Regions from separate parts of the Streptomyces sp. NPDC007917 genome, predicted to be linked through region 1. Evidence: riboswitches for the same ligand, from Rfam matches in the RefSeq annotation. Region 1 holds a riboswitch; each other region holds the start of a gene.

Region 1 (4,204 bases):
AGCCGCTCCGGGTTGGTGACGAACAGGTCGTCGCCGACCAGCTGGACCCTGTCACCGAGCTGATCGGTGATCGTCTTCCAGCCGTCCCAGTCCTCCTCGTTCAGCGGGTCCTCGATGGAGACCAGCGGGTACGCGTCGACCAGCTCGGCGTAGTACGCGGTCATCTCGGCGGCGCTGCGCGACTGGCCCTCGAAGGTGTAGGAGCCGTCCTTGTAGAACTCGGAGGCGGCGACGTCGAGCGCCAGCGCGATGTCCTGGCCCGGCTGGTAGCCGGCCTTCTTGATCGCCTCGACGATCAGGTCCAGGGCGTCGCGGTTGGAGTTCAGGTTCGGGGCGAAGCCGCCCTCGTCACCGAGGCCGGTGGACAGGCCCCGCTCCTTCAGCACGGACTTCAGGGTGTGGTAGACCTCGGTGCCCCAGCGCAGCGCCTCGGAGAAGGACTCGGCGCCGATCGGCGCGATCATGAACTCCTGGATGTCCACGTTGGAGTCGGCGTGCGAGCCGCCGTTGAGGATGTTCATCATCGGGACCGGCAGCAGGTGGGCGTTGGGGCCGCCCAGGTACCGGAAGAGCGGGAGGTCGGAGGCCTCGGAGGCGGCGTGCGCGACCGCGAGCGAGACGCCGAGGATGGCGTTGGCGCCGAGCGAGGACTTGTCCGGGGTGGCGTCCAGGTCGAACATCGCCTGGTCGATCAGGCGCTGCTCGGTGGCGTCGTAGCCGACGAGCTCCGGACCGATCTGCTCGATGACGGCCAGGACGGCCTTCTCGACACCCTTGCCGCCGTAACGGCTCTTGTCGCCGTCGCGGAGCTCAAGGGCCTCGAAGGCACCGGTGGAGGCCCCGGAGGGCACGGCGGCACGGCCGGTGCTGCCGTCGTCGAGGCCGACCTCGACCTCGACCGTGGGGTTGCCTCGCGAGTCGAGGATCTCGCGAGCTACGACGACGTCGATGGACGGCACGAGGATCTCCTTCGTATGGGTCTGTCTCTGCAGCACGAGCCTAACGGGCCCGGAGGGCCCACCCGACGAAGCCCCGGCGGGGCGCGCCTCGCGTGGGGGGCGGGGCGCCCTGCCGGGGCAGTCTTGGGGGGTGTCGGTGCCGAGGGTGCCGGGGTGGGGGGAAGGCCCGGCTGCCGGGGTGGGGGGAGGCCCGGCGGGGCGGGTCAGGACAGGTGGAGCTGCTGGCCCGGGTAGATGAGGTTGGCGTCCTCGACGATGTCCTTGTTCAGCTCGAAGAGCTTCTTCCAGCCGCCCTTGACGTGGCGCGCCTCGGCGATCTTGGAGAGGGTGTCGCCGGCCTTGACCTTGTACTCGCCGTCGCCCTTCTTGATCGCGTGGCGGGCCTGCCCGCGCCCGGCGTGCTCGCCCTCGGTGCGGGGCTGCGCCTTCGGCTTCGCGGGCTGCGCGGGCTCGGCCTTCTGAGCCGGCTGGGCGGCCGGCTTCGAGGGCTGGGTGGTGGACGTGGCGGGGGCCGGGGAGCCGGTGGTGGTCAGCCCCTTGCCGCACACCGGCCAGGCGCCCTTGCCCTGCCCGGCCAGGACCTTCTCGGCTATCTGGATCTGCTGGTCCTTGGTGGCCAGGTCGGCGCGGGCCGCGAAGGCCGTGCCGCCGTACGCGGCCCAGGTGGAGTTGGTGAACTGCAGGCCGCCGTAGAAGCCGTTGCCGGTGTTGATCGACCAGTTGCCGCCGGACTCGCACTGGGCGACCGCGTCCCACTGGGCGGTGGTCGCGGCCGAGGCGGAAGTGGCCCCCAGGAGCGGTGCGGCGACGGCCGCACCGGCGACGCCGGCGAGCGCGGCGATGCGGGTGACCTTGGAGGGACGGCGGTGCTTACCCTTGTCGTTACGCATGTTCGTTCCTCACCGACGCCTACGAGGTGAGCTGTCGGGTTCGGGCTGTGAGTTGCCCGGCCGGGTGCGGCTGACCGCACCCTGGCTTCACCCCGAGCCGAACGCGCCCGTCTCCGGGCCGCTACGGCGCCTACCTTGGTTCCCCCGCTCCTGCCTTCGGCGCAAACGCGTCTGGTTCCCCCCGACCGCCGGCAGGACTCGGCGTGACGATCGACGGTGCCCGCGGTGGCGAGCGGAAAGACGTTAAACACACCTTCCGACGAGGTTCAAACACCGACATCCCAGCGAATGAGGCCGTATCCACACCCAGCCGTCCCACATCTACGCAGGTGAGGCCGGGTACGGAAAGATCGGACAGCCGACGCACGCCGGGCGATGTGACGAGATGTATGTCTCACCGCCGCCAGATCGGGCATTTCACCCCGAACTGCCGCTACCTCGCACTGAGATCGAGACGCTGACCAGGGTGAATGAGGTCCGGGTCGGCTCCGATGAGGGTTTCATTGGCCTCATAGAGCTCGGGCCACCCTCCGTCCACCTTCTCGTCGTCCGCGATGTCTGACAGGTTGTCACCGTCGCGCACGGTGTAGTCCGCGCGCCCGAGGGGCTGGAGGGGCGTCTCGGCGCGCTCCGCGCCGTCGCGCGAGGCGTGGCGCCCCGAGGACCGGGTGTCGTCGTCCGCCGCGCCCGCGGAGTCCTGCTCGCGGGCGTCGGGCGTACCGCGGTGACGGCCACTGGGGGCGCCGGAGGAGTCGTCCTCGCCCTTGGCGTCGCGGCCGGAGTGCGCGCCGTCCTCGTCCGGGGCGGAGCCGCCCTTCTCGCGGGACGCGTCGGATTCGCCGGACGTGCCGCCGGGCGTCGCGGAGGGATCCGGCTTACCGGCCTTGTCGGACGTACCGGATTCTCCGGAACTGTCGGAAACACCAGAACTGTCCGTCCGATCGCCCCGGCTGGAGTTGTCGGACGATTCAGCCGCGTCGGAGTCGTCGATGCCCGTGGGCTCCTCCGACCCCTTGGCCTCCGGCGCGTCCTTTCCGCCGGGGTTCAGCTCCAGCGCGTCGCCGAGCCTCGCGAGCCCGGCGTCCAGCGCACAGCTCGGCCAGGCGTCCGGGCCGCGGTCGGCGAGGATCGTCCGGGCGATGGCTATCTGCTGGGAGCGGCTGGCGAGGTCGGGGCGCGGGGCGTACTGCTGGCCGCCGTACTTCCGCCACATGTCCAACGTGATCTGCAGACCGCCGTAGAAGCCATTGCCTCCGTTGGCACTCCACATCCCGCCGCTCTCGCATTCGGCGACGCGGTCCCAGGCCTGGGTGGCATCCGCGGCCTGGGCGCCGGCGGCGCCGAAGAGCGGCATGGCGATGCTCGCTCCCGTCACCCCCGCTGCGACCACGATTGCCGGAGCCTGACGGGGGCGGCGGTGTCGACCGTTCCCGGAGCGCATGCGTTCTGCCTCTCGTGTGGCGGCTGAGTCGTCGGTTGAACATAGCGACGCCATCCGATCATCACAAGCAGATGTATCCCAGGTCACGCAGCGGTCACGCCGCTGATGTTTTGTCACATATGCGGGGCCCCAAGGACGTTGCTCACCACCGGACGGGGCACCGCACTAGTTGACCGGACCCCAGGTCACGGGCAGTTCGCGCAGCCCGCGCATGATCAGGCCGCCGCGCCGGCGGATCTCCTGCGGCTCCACCGCGAGCCGCAGGTCGGGAAGGCGCCGCAGCAGGGTGCCGATGGCGGTCTGGGCCTCCAGCCGGGCCAGCGGCGCGCCCAGACAGTAATGGATGCCGTGGCCGTAGCCGAGGTGCTGGTTGTCGGTACGGGAGAGATCGAGCACATCGGGTGAGTCGAAGCGCGCGGGGTCACGGTCCGCGGCGGCGAGCACCACCAGCACCGGCTCGCCCGTGGCGATCCGCTGCCCGCCGATCACCACGGGTTCGGTGGCGAACCGCCAGGTCGCGATCTCCACCGGCCCGTCATAGCGGAGCAGTTCCTCGACGCCGGTCGCCAGCAGCCCCTCGTCCCCTTCATGGGCGGCCCGCCGCAGCCGGTCGCACTGGGCGGGGTCGCGCAGCAGCGCATAGGTGCCGTTGCCGATGAGGTTGACGGTCGTCTCGAAACCCGCGAACAGGAGCACGAAGCACATGGCCGCGGCCTCGTTCTCGGTCAGGTGCTCGCCGTGGTCGCTGGCCCGGATCAGCCCGGAGATCAGATCGTCGGCCCTCCCCTCCTGATCCTCGCGCAGCGACTCCCGCTTGCGGTGGATGAGATCGGCGAGGTAGGCGCGGATCCGCTTCACCGCCCGCGCCACCCCGCCGCGCGGCCCGCCGCCGTGCCGGATCATCATCCCCGCCC
Region 2 (4,204 bases), on a different contig from region 1:
GAGGGGCTCGAGGAGCTTCCGGAGACCGTCTGACTGACTCCACCCCGGACACGGCGCGGCCGCGGTGACCCACGACTGGGGACCGCGGCCGCACTGTTTGTCCCACGCGATACGGGGACGGCGCAAAACCGGGAACCACACAAAGCAGGGCCGGTGAAATACGGGAACGCGAAATCCGCGGGCGCGGAAATCCACGACCGCGACACACCGACGGTAATTCTCAGAAGTTGTATACGGGGCCGCTGTTAATTCCGGACGCCCGCCGTGTTTACGGAATGTTTCGAACTTCTCACGCGGGCGGGGCGGCGCAGCCGGTATTCCGACATCGAGCGCTCGGCGTGCGCCGCGGCGAGCGCCCGCGCGCGGTCGGCGTCGCCGCGCGCCACGGCGTCGACCAGCGCGCCGTGCTCGCCCCAGGACTCCACGGCCCGCAGCGAGACGTCGGAGCGCAGGGCGCCGCCCGGGGCGGACGGCGCCGCCCTGTGGGCCGGCTCCACCGCGTACACCCACGCGATCTTGCGCCTCAGCTGCACCAGCAGCCCGGCCAGGCTCGGGCTCCCGGAGGCCTGGGCCATCGTCTCGTGGAACCAGTCACCGAGCGGCCGCAGCTCGCCCAACTGCCCGCGCCGGGCCCGCTCCTGGCCGAGCCGGACCAGGCCGCGCAACACCTTCAGATGCGCCTCGGTGCGCCGCTGGGCGGCCCGGGCGGCCCCCAGCGGCTCCAGCAGCGCGCGGATGTCCAACAGGTCGGCGGCCTCCCGGTCGGACGGCTGCGCGACGCAGGCGCCCGCGTGTCTGCGGGTGGTCACAAAGCCTTCCGACTCCAGGGTGCGCAGCGCCTCGCGCACGGGCACGCGCGAGACGCCGTACCGCCGGGCGAGAAGTTCCTCGATCAACCGGCTGCCGGGCGCGAAGGTGCCGGAGACGATGTCGTCGCGGATCGCCGTGCACACCGCGTGCGCCGAAATCCGGTGACCGCCCTGCATCGCGGTCGTATCGCCGCTCACTTCCGGTCCCGCATTGTCGAACCTCCGCCTTAATCTCCGCGAAACGCAGCCGATTGACGCGTGTTCAGCGACTCTATTCTAAACAGCTTGAATTTCCGATAGGCACGGAGATTTCATGGATATTTTTGGCCAGGAGGGCGGGTGGCCAGGCGGTCGGATGGCCGGGTGGCCAGGCGGCCGGCGGCCGGGCGGCCGACCGGGTACGCCGAAGGCCCCCGGGTCCGTGGGACCGAGGGCCTTCGGGAAGCGAGCGGGGATGCTCAGATGTTCACACCGTGCGAGCGCAGGTAGGCGACGGGGTCGATGTCCGAGCCGTAGTCGGCGCTGGTGCGGGCCTCGAAGTGCAGATGCGGGCCGGTGACATTGCCCGTGGCGCCGGACAGGCCGATCTGCTGGCCCGGGGTGACCGTCTGGCCGACGGAGACCCCGAGGGACGACAGATGGCCGTACTGGGTGTAGGTGCCGTCGTTCATCTTGATCACGATGTTGTTGCCGTACGCGCCGCCCCAGCCGGCCTCGACCACGGTGCCGGAGCCGACGGAGTGCACCGGGGTACCGGACGCGGCGTGGAAGTCCACACCGGTGTGGCTGCCGGAGGACCACAGGCCGCTGGACGCCTGGTAGCTGGTGGAGACGTACGAGCCGGTGACCGGCAGCACGAACATGTTCAGCCGCTTCCGCTCGGCCTCGCGCGCCGCGCGCTCCTTGGCCTCGCGCTCCTGCTTGGCCTTCTTCGCGGCCGCCTCGGCCTTTCGCTTCGCCTCGGCCGCCTGCCGCGCGGCCTCCTTGCGGGCCGCGGCCTCGGCCTGCGCCTTGGCGGCGGCCTCCTCGGCGGCGCTCTGCTGGCTCTGCGCCTGGGCCTCGACCTGGTCGGCGAGCCCGTCGTCCATGGCGACCGCCTGGCGCAGCCCGGTGTCCTCGAAGCCGCGCGGGTCGTCCGTCGCGGCCAGGGCCGGGGCGGCGAAGCCGGCGACCACACCGGAGGCGGCCAGCGTGGCTATGCCCGCGAGGTTGGCGCCGGAACGGGCGGTGCGGGGGGCCCTGGTGGGGCGGCGGTGCTTCCCGGTGGTACGGGTGAACGCCATGGTCCGGCGCACTCCTTTCCTTCCCTCTCGCCTACCGGGTTAGCTGACGGGTTCGGAGCAGGAAGGTCTCCTACGGGCCCCTCCCCCGCGTGGGGAAGGCGTCCGATTCACCCCTGGGGATCACCCGTCCGGCGCCGTGGGCGGCGGACGAGGCTGGGTCCCCGGCTCCCCTGGCTCGCGCCGTACGGGGACTCGGCGATGGTTGTCCGTGCCGCGGGTGCGGCGTGTCTCGGTCGGACAACCGGACTGACGCTAAGCGTGATCGCTTTCGTTCACCAAACGGTTCCGCGTTTTTGTTGGTTTCCCCACAGACACGAACACCCAGACGGGCGACCTCTGCTATAAAGCGGGCGAATCGACCGGTGAGACGATTCGAAAAACAGGACCCCTGGCGCCTGAAACGGCGTCAGGGGTCCTGTTTTGTCGGGCCGTCAGGCCGTCAGCCCTGGATGACGCGCACCTCGCCGATGCCGAGCGCCTTGACCGGCTCCTCGATCTGCGAGGCGTCACCGACGAGCACCGTGACCAGCCGGTCGGACGGGAAGGCGCTCACCACCGCGGCGGTCGCCTCCACCGTGCCGGTCTCCGCGAGGCGCGCGTACAACTGCGCCTGGAAGTCGTCCGGCAGGTGCTGCTCGACCTGGTCGGCGAGCGTGCCCGCGACGGCCGCCGCCGTCTCGTACTTCAGGGGGGCCACCCCGACCAGGTTCTGCACGGCGACGTCGCGCTCGGCGTCCGTCAGGCCCTCTTCCTTCAGCGTGCCCAGCACCTTCCACAGGTCCTCCAGGGCGGGGCCGGTGACCTCGGTGGCCACCGAGCCGCTGATGGCCAGCATCGCGGCGCCCGTGGCCCCTCCGGAGGCGTCCGGGGCCGCGGAGCGGAGCACCTGGCCGAAGGCGCGCACGCCGTACGTGTAGCCCTTCTCCTCACGCAGCACGCGGTCGAGCCGGGAGGTCAGGGTGCCGCCCAGGCAGTAGGTGCCCAGCACCTGGGCGGGCCAGACCCGGTCATGGCGGTCGGCGCCGATCCGCCCGATGAGCAGCTGGGTCTGCACCGCGCCCGGCCGGTCGACGATGATCACGCGGCCGGTGTCGTCGGCGGTGATCGGCGGCATGGGGCGGGGCTCGGCGGCCCCGCCCGTCCAGGCGCCGAGGGATTCGGCCAGCGCCTTGTCGAGGTCGACGCCGGCCAGGTCGCCGACGACCACGACGGTCGAGGAGGACGGGCGGACATGCGCCTCGTAGAAGGCCCGCACGGCCGCGGCGTCGATGCCCTCGACGGTCTCCTGGGTGCCCTGACGCGGCCGGGACATCCGGGCCTCGGCCGGGAACAGCTCCTTGGACAGCGCCATCGAGGCGCGCCGGGCCGGGTTGGCCAGCTCGTGCGGGATCTCGTCCAGGCGGTTGCGCACCAGCCGCTCGACCTCGCCCTCGGGGAAGGCGGGGGCGCGCAGCGCGTCGGCCAGCAGGCCGAGCGCCTTGGGCAGCCGGGAGACGGGGACCTCCAGGGACACCCGGACGCCGGGGTGGTCGGCGTGGGCGTCCAGGGTGGCGCCGCAGCGCTCCAGTTCGGCGGCGAACTCCTCGGCGGTGTGCTTGTCGGTGCCCTCGGACAGGGCGCGAGCCATGATCGTCGCGATGCCGTCGAGCCCGGCCGGCTCGGCGTCCAGCGGGGCGGCGAGGTTGATCTCCACGGCGACGACCTGCTGGCCGGGGCGGTGGCAGCGCAGCACGGTCAGCCCGTTGGACAGCTCGGCGCGCTCGGGGGCCGGGAAGGCCCACGGCTTGGCGGCACCCGCCTGCGGCTGCGGGTGGAAGGTCATGGCGGTGACGGCGTCGCTCACTGGGCCGACTCCCCTTCTGCGTCGTTGTCGTCGGCTGCTGCGCCGTTGTCCGTGGCGTCGGCGTCGGCCTGCTCGGCACCCTGGAGCGGTTCGTACACCAGCACCGCGCGGTTGTCGGGGCGCAGCCTGGCCTGGGCCACGGCCCGCACCTCCTCGGCCGTCACCTGCAGGACGCGCTCGACGGCGGTCAGCGCCAGCTGCGGGTCGCCGAACAGCACCGCGTAACGGCACAGCTCGTCGGCTCGGCCGCCGACGGTCGCCAGCCGGTC
Region 3 (4,204 bases), on a different contig from region 1:
GGCACGTTCAGAATCCGGCGCAGCGGGACGGAGTCCTCCGGGTTGGCCAGCACCCGCAGGTACGCGAGGACGTCGCGGACCTCCTTGCGCTCGTAGAAGCGCACACCGCCGACGACCTTGTACGGCAGCCCGACCCGGATGAAGACCTCTTCGAAGACACGGGACTGGGCGTTGGTCCGGTAGAAGACGGCGACGTCCCCGGCCCTGGCGTCGCCCGCGTCCGTCAGCCGGTCGATCTCGTCGGCGACGAACTGCGCCTCGTCGTGCTCGGTGTCGGCCACATAGCCGGTGATGGTCGCCCCGGCGCCGGCATCGGTCCACAGGTTCTTCGGGCGCCGGTTCTCATTGCGCTCGATAACGGCGTTGGCCGCGCTGAGGATCGTCTGGGTGGAGCGGTAGTTCTGCTCCAGGAGGATGGTCGTGGCGTCCGGGTAGTCCTCCTCGAACTGGAGGATGTTCCGGATGGTGGCGCCCCGGAAGGCGTAGATCGACTGGTCGGCGTCGCCCACCACGCACAGCTCGGCGGGAGGGATCACCTCGCCGCCGTCGACGGCCTCCGCCGGGCCCGTGCCCACCAGCTCGCGCACCAGCGTGTACTGCGCGTGGTTGGTGTCCTGGTACTCGTCGACCAGGACGTGCCGGAAGCGGCGGCGGTAGTGCTCGGCGACGTCGGGGAAGGCCTGGAGCAGATTGACCGTCGTCATGATGATGTCGTCGAAGTCGAGGGCATTGGCCTCGCGCAGCCGCGACTGGTACATCGCATACGCCTCGGCGAGCGTCTTCTCGAAGCCGTCCGAGGCCTGTCCGGCGAAGGTCTCCTCGTCGATCAGCTCGTTCTTCAGGTTGGAGATCTTGGCGCTGAAGGACTTGGGCGGATACCGCTTCGGGTCGAGGTCCAGGTCCCGGCACACCAGCGCCATCAGCCGCTTGGAGTCGGCCGCGTCGTAGATCGAGAAGGAGGACGTGAAGCCGAGCTTCTTGGACTCCCGGCGCAGGATGCGCACACAGGCGCTGTGGAAGGTCGACACCCACATGGCCTTCGCGCGCGGGCCGACCAGCTCCTCGACCCGCTCCTTCATCTCGCCCGCGGCCTTGTTGGTGAAGGTGATGGCGAGGATCTGGCCGGGGTGCACCCGGCGCGAGCCGAGCAGATGCGCGATGCGGTGGGTGAGCACCCGGGTCTTGCCGGACCCGGCGCCCGCGACGATCAGCAGCGGCGAGCCGGTGTGCACCACGGCGGCGCGCTGCTGCTCGTTCAGCCCCTGCAGGAGGGCGGCCGGATCCACCGCGGGACGCGCCGCGCCGTCGCGGTAGTACGCCTCCCGGGGCGCGGGCGCGTCGAACCGCCCGTCGAAGAGGTCGTGCGGGACGGCCTCAGCGGCGGGCCGGCCGTCGTCCTCGGGCGGCGGGGGCTCCTCGTCCGGGGGTCCGAGATCCGCCAGGAAGCTGTCGTCAAAGAGGCTGCTCATCGCTCACCGAGTTTAGGCCGCCCCACTGACAGCGTATGCGTGGATGTCACAAAACGGTTTCGGGGCAATTCGAACACCCGCCTTCACATGAGCACCACAAGCCCACTACCGTCCTCCGTCAGGCGGTCCGGAACCCGTCGGCGACCACGCCGGCACGGGCTGTCTCCGCCGAGTCCGGCCCCGCCGCGAGGCAGCCGGAGCCGGGGACCCAAAGACACCACTGGGGTGAATCGGCCCATGTGGCGACGCCAGCCGTCCGCCGCCCGGGCCGTAGGGCAGCCTTCCGACGCCCGAACCCGACAGCTAACCCGGTAGGCGGTCCACGGAAGGAGTCGCCTCCCTTGGCGTCGCACCGCAAACCGCGGACCCGAATACTGGATTCGGCCACCGGCCGCCGCACCGCCGTCGGGGTCACCACGGCCGCCCTCGCCTCCGTCACCCTCCTCTCCCAGACGGCGAGCGCCGAGCCCGGCAAGCCCAAGCCGACGGTCGAAGAGGTCAAGAAGAAGGTCGACACGCTCTACCACCAAGCCGAAACCGCGACCCAGGCCTACAACGCCGCCAAGGAGCGCACGGGCGAACAGCGCGCCAAGGTCGACCGGCTGCTGGACAGCGTCGCCAAGCGCACCGAGAAGCTGAACGAGGCACGCCGCAAGCTGGGCAGCTACGCGGCGGCGCAGTACCGCAACGGCGGCATGGCCTCCAGCGCCGCGACCCTGCTGTTCGCAGGCGATCCGCAGGACATCTTCGACCAGTCCCATCTGATGGACCGGCTGACCGGAGAGCAGAAGCATGCCGTCGACGACTTCCTGACCCAGCAGGCCAAGGCCGCCAAGGAGCGTACGAAGGCCGGCGAGAGCCTGGCCTCGCTGACCCGGTCGCAGGAGCAGCTGAAGACCAAGAAGAAGACCGTCCAGGACAAGCTCACCCAGGCCCGTCAGCTGCTGTCGAAGCTGACCGCCGAGGAGAAGGCGCGGCTGGCGGCGATCGAGAAGAAGAAGGAAGAGGAGGCCCGGCGCAAGGCGGCGGAGCTGGCGCGCAAGCAGCGGGAGGAGGCGGCGAAGCGGGCACAGGAACAGCAGCAGCAGGAGGAGCAGGCAGACGGCTCCGGCTCGTCAGGCTCCTCCGGGTCCTCGGGCACTTCCGGTTCCTCGGGCTCGTACGCCACCAAGGCCGACAAGGCCATCGCCTTCGCGCGCTCGCAGCTCGGCAAGCCGTACGTCTGGGGCGCCACCGGCCCCAACTCCTACGACTGCTCGGGGCTCACCCAGGCCGCCTGGAAGACCGCCGGGGTCTCCCTGCCGCGCACCACCTGGGACCAGGTGAAGGTCGGCACGCGCGTGTCGACCTCCGACCTCCAACCGGGCGATCTCGTCTTCTTCTATGACGACATCAGCCATGTCGGCCTCTATATAGGCGACGGAATGATGATCCACGCCCCGAAGCCGGGCGATGTGGTCAAGAAGGCGCCGATCACCGAGATGCCGATCTACGGAAGCGTCCGCCCGGCCTGACGGCTTCCCGCCTCCCCGGGCCCCGAAGGAGCTCCCCGGGCCCCGAAGGGGCTCTCCGGGGCCCGGGGAGGCGGCACGGCTCAGGTGCCGGGCTTGCGGCCGTAGACGTACACGTCGTCGCCGTTGCGCAGCAGGCTCCAGTACTTCTTCGCATCGCCCTTGCGCATGTTGACGCAGCCGTGGGAGCCCGGCGGCGACCACACGCTGCCCGCGATGGAGTGGAAGGCCTGGCCGCCGTCGAAGAACTGGCTGTACGGCATCGCGACGTCGTAGAGCGTCGACCAGTGGTCGATGTCCCGCCAGTAGATCTTCTTCAGCCCGCCCCGGGTCTCATACCGGTCACGGCCGGTGCGCACCGGCACCGGGCCGAACTTCAGCCGCGAGCCGTCCTGGATCCAGCTCAGCTGGCGGGTGAGGTCCACACAGGCGATGCGGCCCTTGTTGGTGGGGCACTTCCTCGCCTTGTTCGGATTGTGCCCGGCCGCCTTCTGCGTGTTGATCAGCTTCATCACGCCCCAGGTGACCGGCCCGGCGTAGCCGATCGTGGGGCTGATCCCATGGTTGATCTGGAACTGCTGGACCGCCCGGCAGTCCGTCCGCGACTGCCGCCCGTCCACCGGGCGGCCCAGGAACTTCTCCACCTGCTTCTGGTACGGCCCGACACTCGTCGTGCACGACGAGGCGGCCTGCGCCGGGGTGCCGAGCGCGACCGCCAGCGGCACCACCATCCCCGCCACCCCCAGGGCCACGCCCGTACGGCGGCGCCATCCCCCAAGTACCCCCACTGCCCGCTCCCTTCGGCTGCCTTGCCCGGTAAGACAGACGACGGCGGCAAGAGGTTGTGCGGAAAATCAGGTCCACAGGACGGCGATGAAGATGTTGGCCGTGGTCAGCAGCCCGACCGCGCCGAGGGCCGCCGATTCGACCTTCTCCTCGTCGCGCTTCACATAGACCAGCCCCAGGATCACGATCAGCAGCGCCAGCTTCACACCGATCTTGATGTTGTTGACGCTGTTGTCGTCGGCCTGGTTGAGCCCCACCAGCGCGGCACCGGTCACCAGCATGGTCAGCGCGCCGTGCAGCATCCCCGGGGTCATCCGCCCCTCGCCCGCGCGCATCGGCTTCAGCTGCGCCAGGAAACCGCCGAGCAGCGCGGCGATGCCGACGATGTGCAGCCCGACGAAAACATTGATGAGGACGTCCATGGTTGGCGAGCGTAGC

Evidence for each region. A riboswitch is a leader RNA that binds a small molecule or an ion and turns the genes downstream of it on or off. The one in region 1 is predicted to bind cyclic di-AMP.
Region 2: linked by a shared signal. The riboswitch ahead of ACFZDL_RS02800 (M23 family metallopeptidase) and the one ahead of ACFZDL_RS34340 (transglycosylase family protein) in region 1 are both predicted to bind cyclic di-AMP.
Region 3: linked by a shared signal. The riboswitch ahead of ACFZDL_RS18595 (NlpC/P60 family protein) and the one ahead of ACFZDL_RS34340 (transglycosylase family protein) in region 1 are both predicted to bind cyclic di-AMP.

The regions. Positions count from the first base shown of each region.
Region 1 covers NZ_JBIBKK010000023.1:35,866-40,069, reverse strand. Annotated here, with positions in the region: gene eno (phosphopyruvate hydratase) at 1-959, opposite strand, end outside; gene ACFZDL_RS34340 (transglycosylase family protein) at 1,163-1,849, opposite strand; cyclic di-AMP (ydaO/yuaA leader) riboswitch at 1,851-2,021, opposite strand; gene ACFZDL_RS34335 (transglycosylase family protein) at 2,283-3,224, opposite strand; gene ACFZDL_RS34330 (cytochrome P450) at 3,456-4,204, opposite strand, start outside.
Region 2 covers NZ_JBIBKK010000001.1:656,376-660,579, forward strand. Annotated here, with positions in the region: gene ACFZDL_RS02790 (HPr family phosphocarrier protein) at 1-33, shown strand, start outside; gene ACFZDL_RS02795 (GntR family transcriptional regulator) at 246-986, opposite strand; gene ACFZDL_RS02800 (M23 family metallopeptidase) at 1,268-2,092, opposite strand; cyclic di-AMP (ydaO/yuaA leader) riboswitch at 2,106-2,300, opposite strand; gene ACFZDL_RS02805 (pitrilysin family protein) at 2,532-3,914, opposite strand; gene ACFZDL_RS02810 (pitrilysin family protein) at 3,932-4,204, opposite strand, start outside.
Region 3 covers NZ_JBIBKK010000008.1:320,674-324,877, reverse strand. Annotated here, with positions in the region: gene pcrA (DNA helicase PcrA) at 1-1,469, opposite strand, end outside; cyclic di-AMP (ydaO/yuaA leader) riboswitch at 1,626-1,803, shown strand; gene ACFZDL_RS18595 (NlpC/P60 family protein) at 1,811-2,983, shown strand; gene ACFZDL_RS18590 (L,D-transpeptidase) at 3,064-3,711, opposite strand; gene ACFZDL_RS18585 (hypothetical protein) at 3,835-4,188, opposite strand.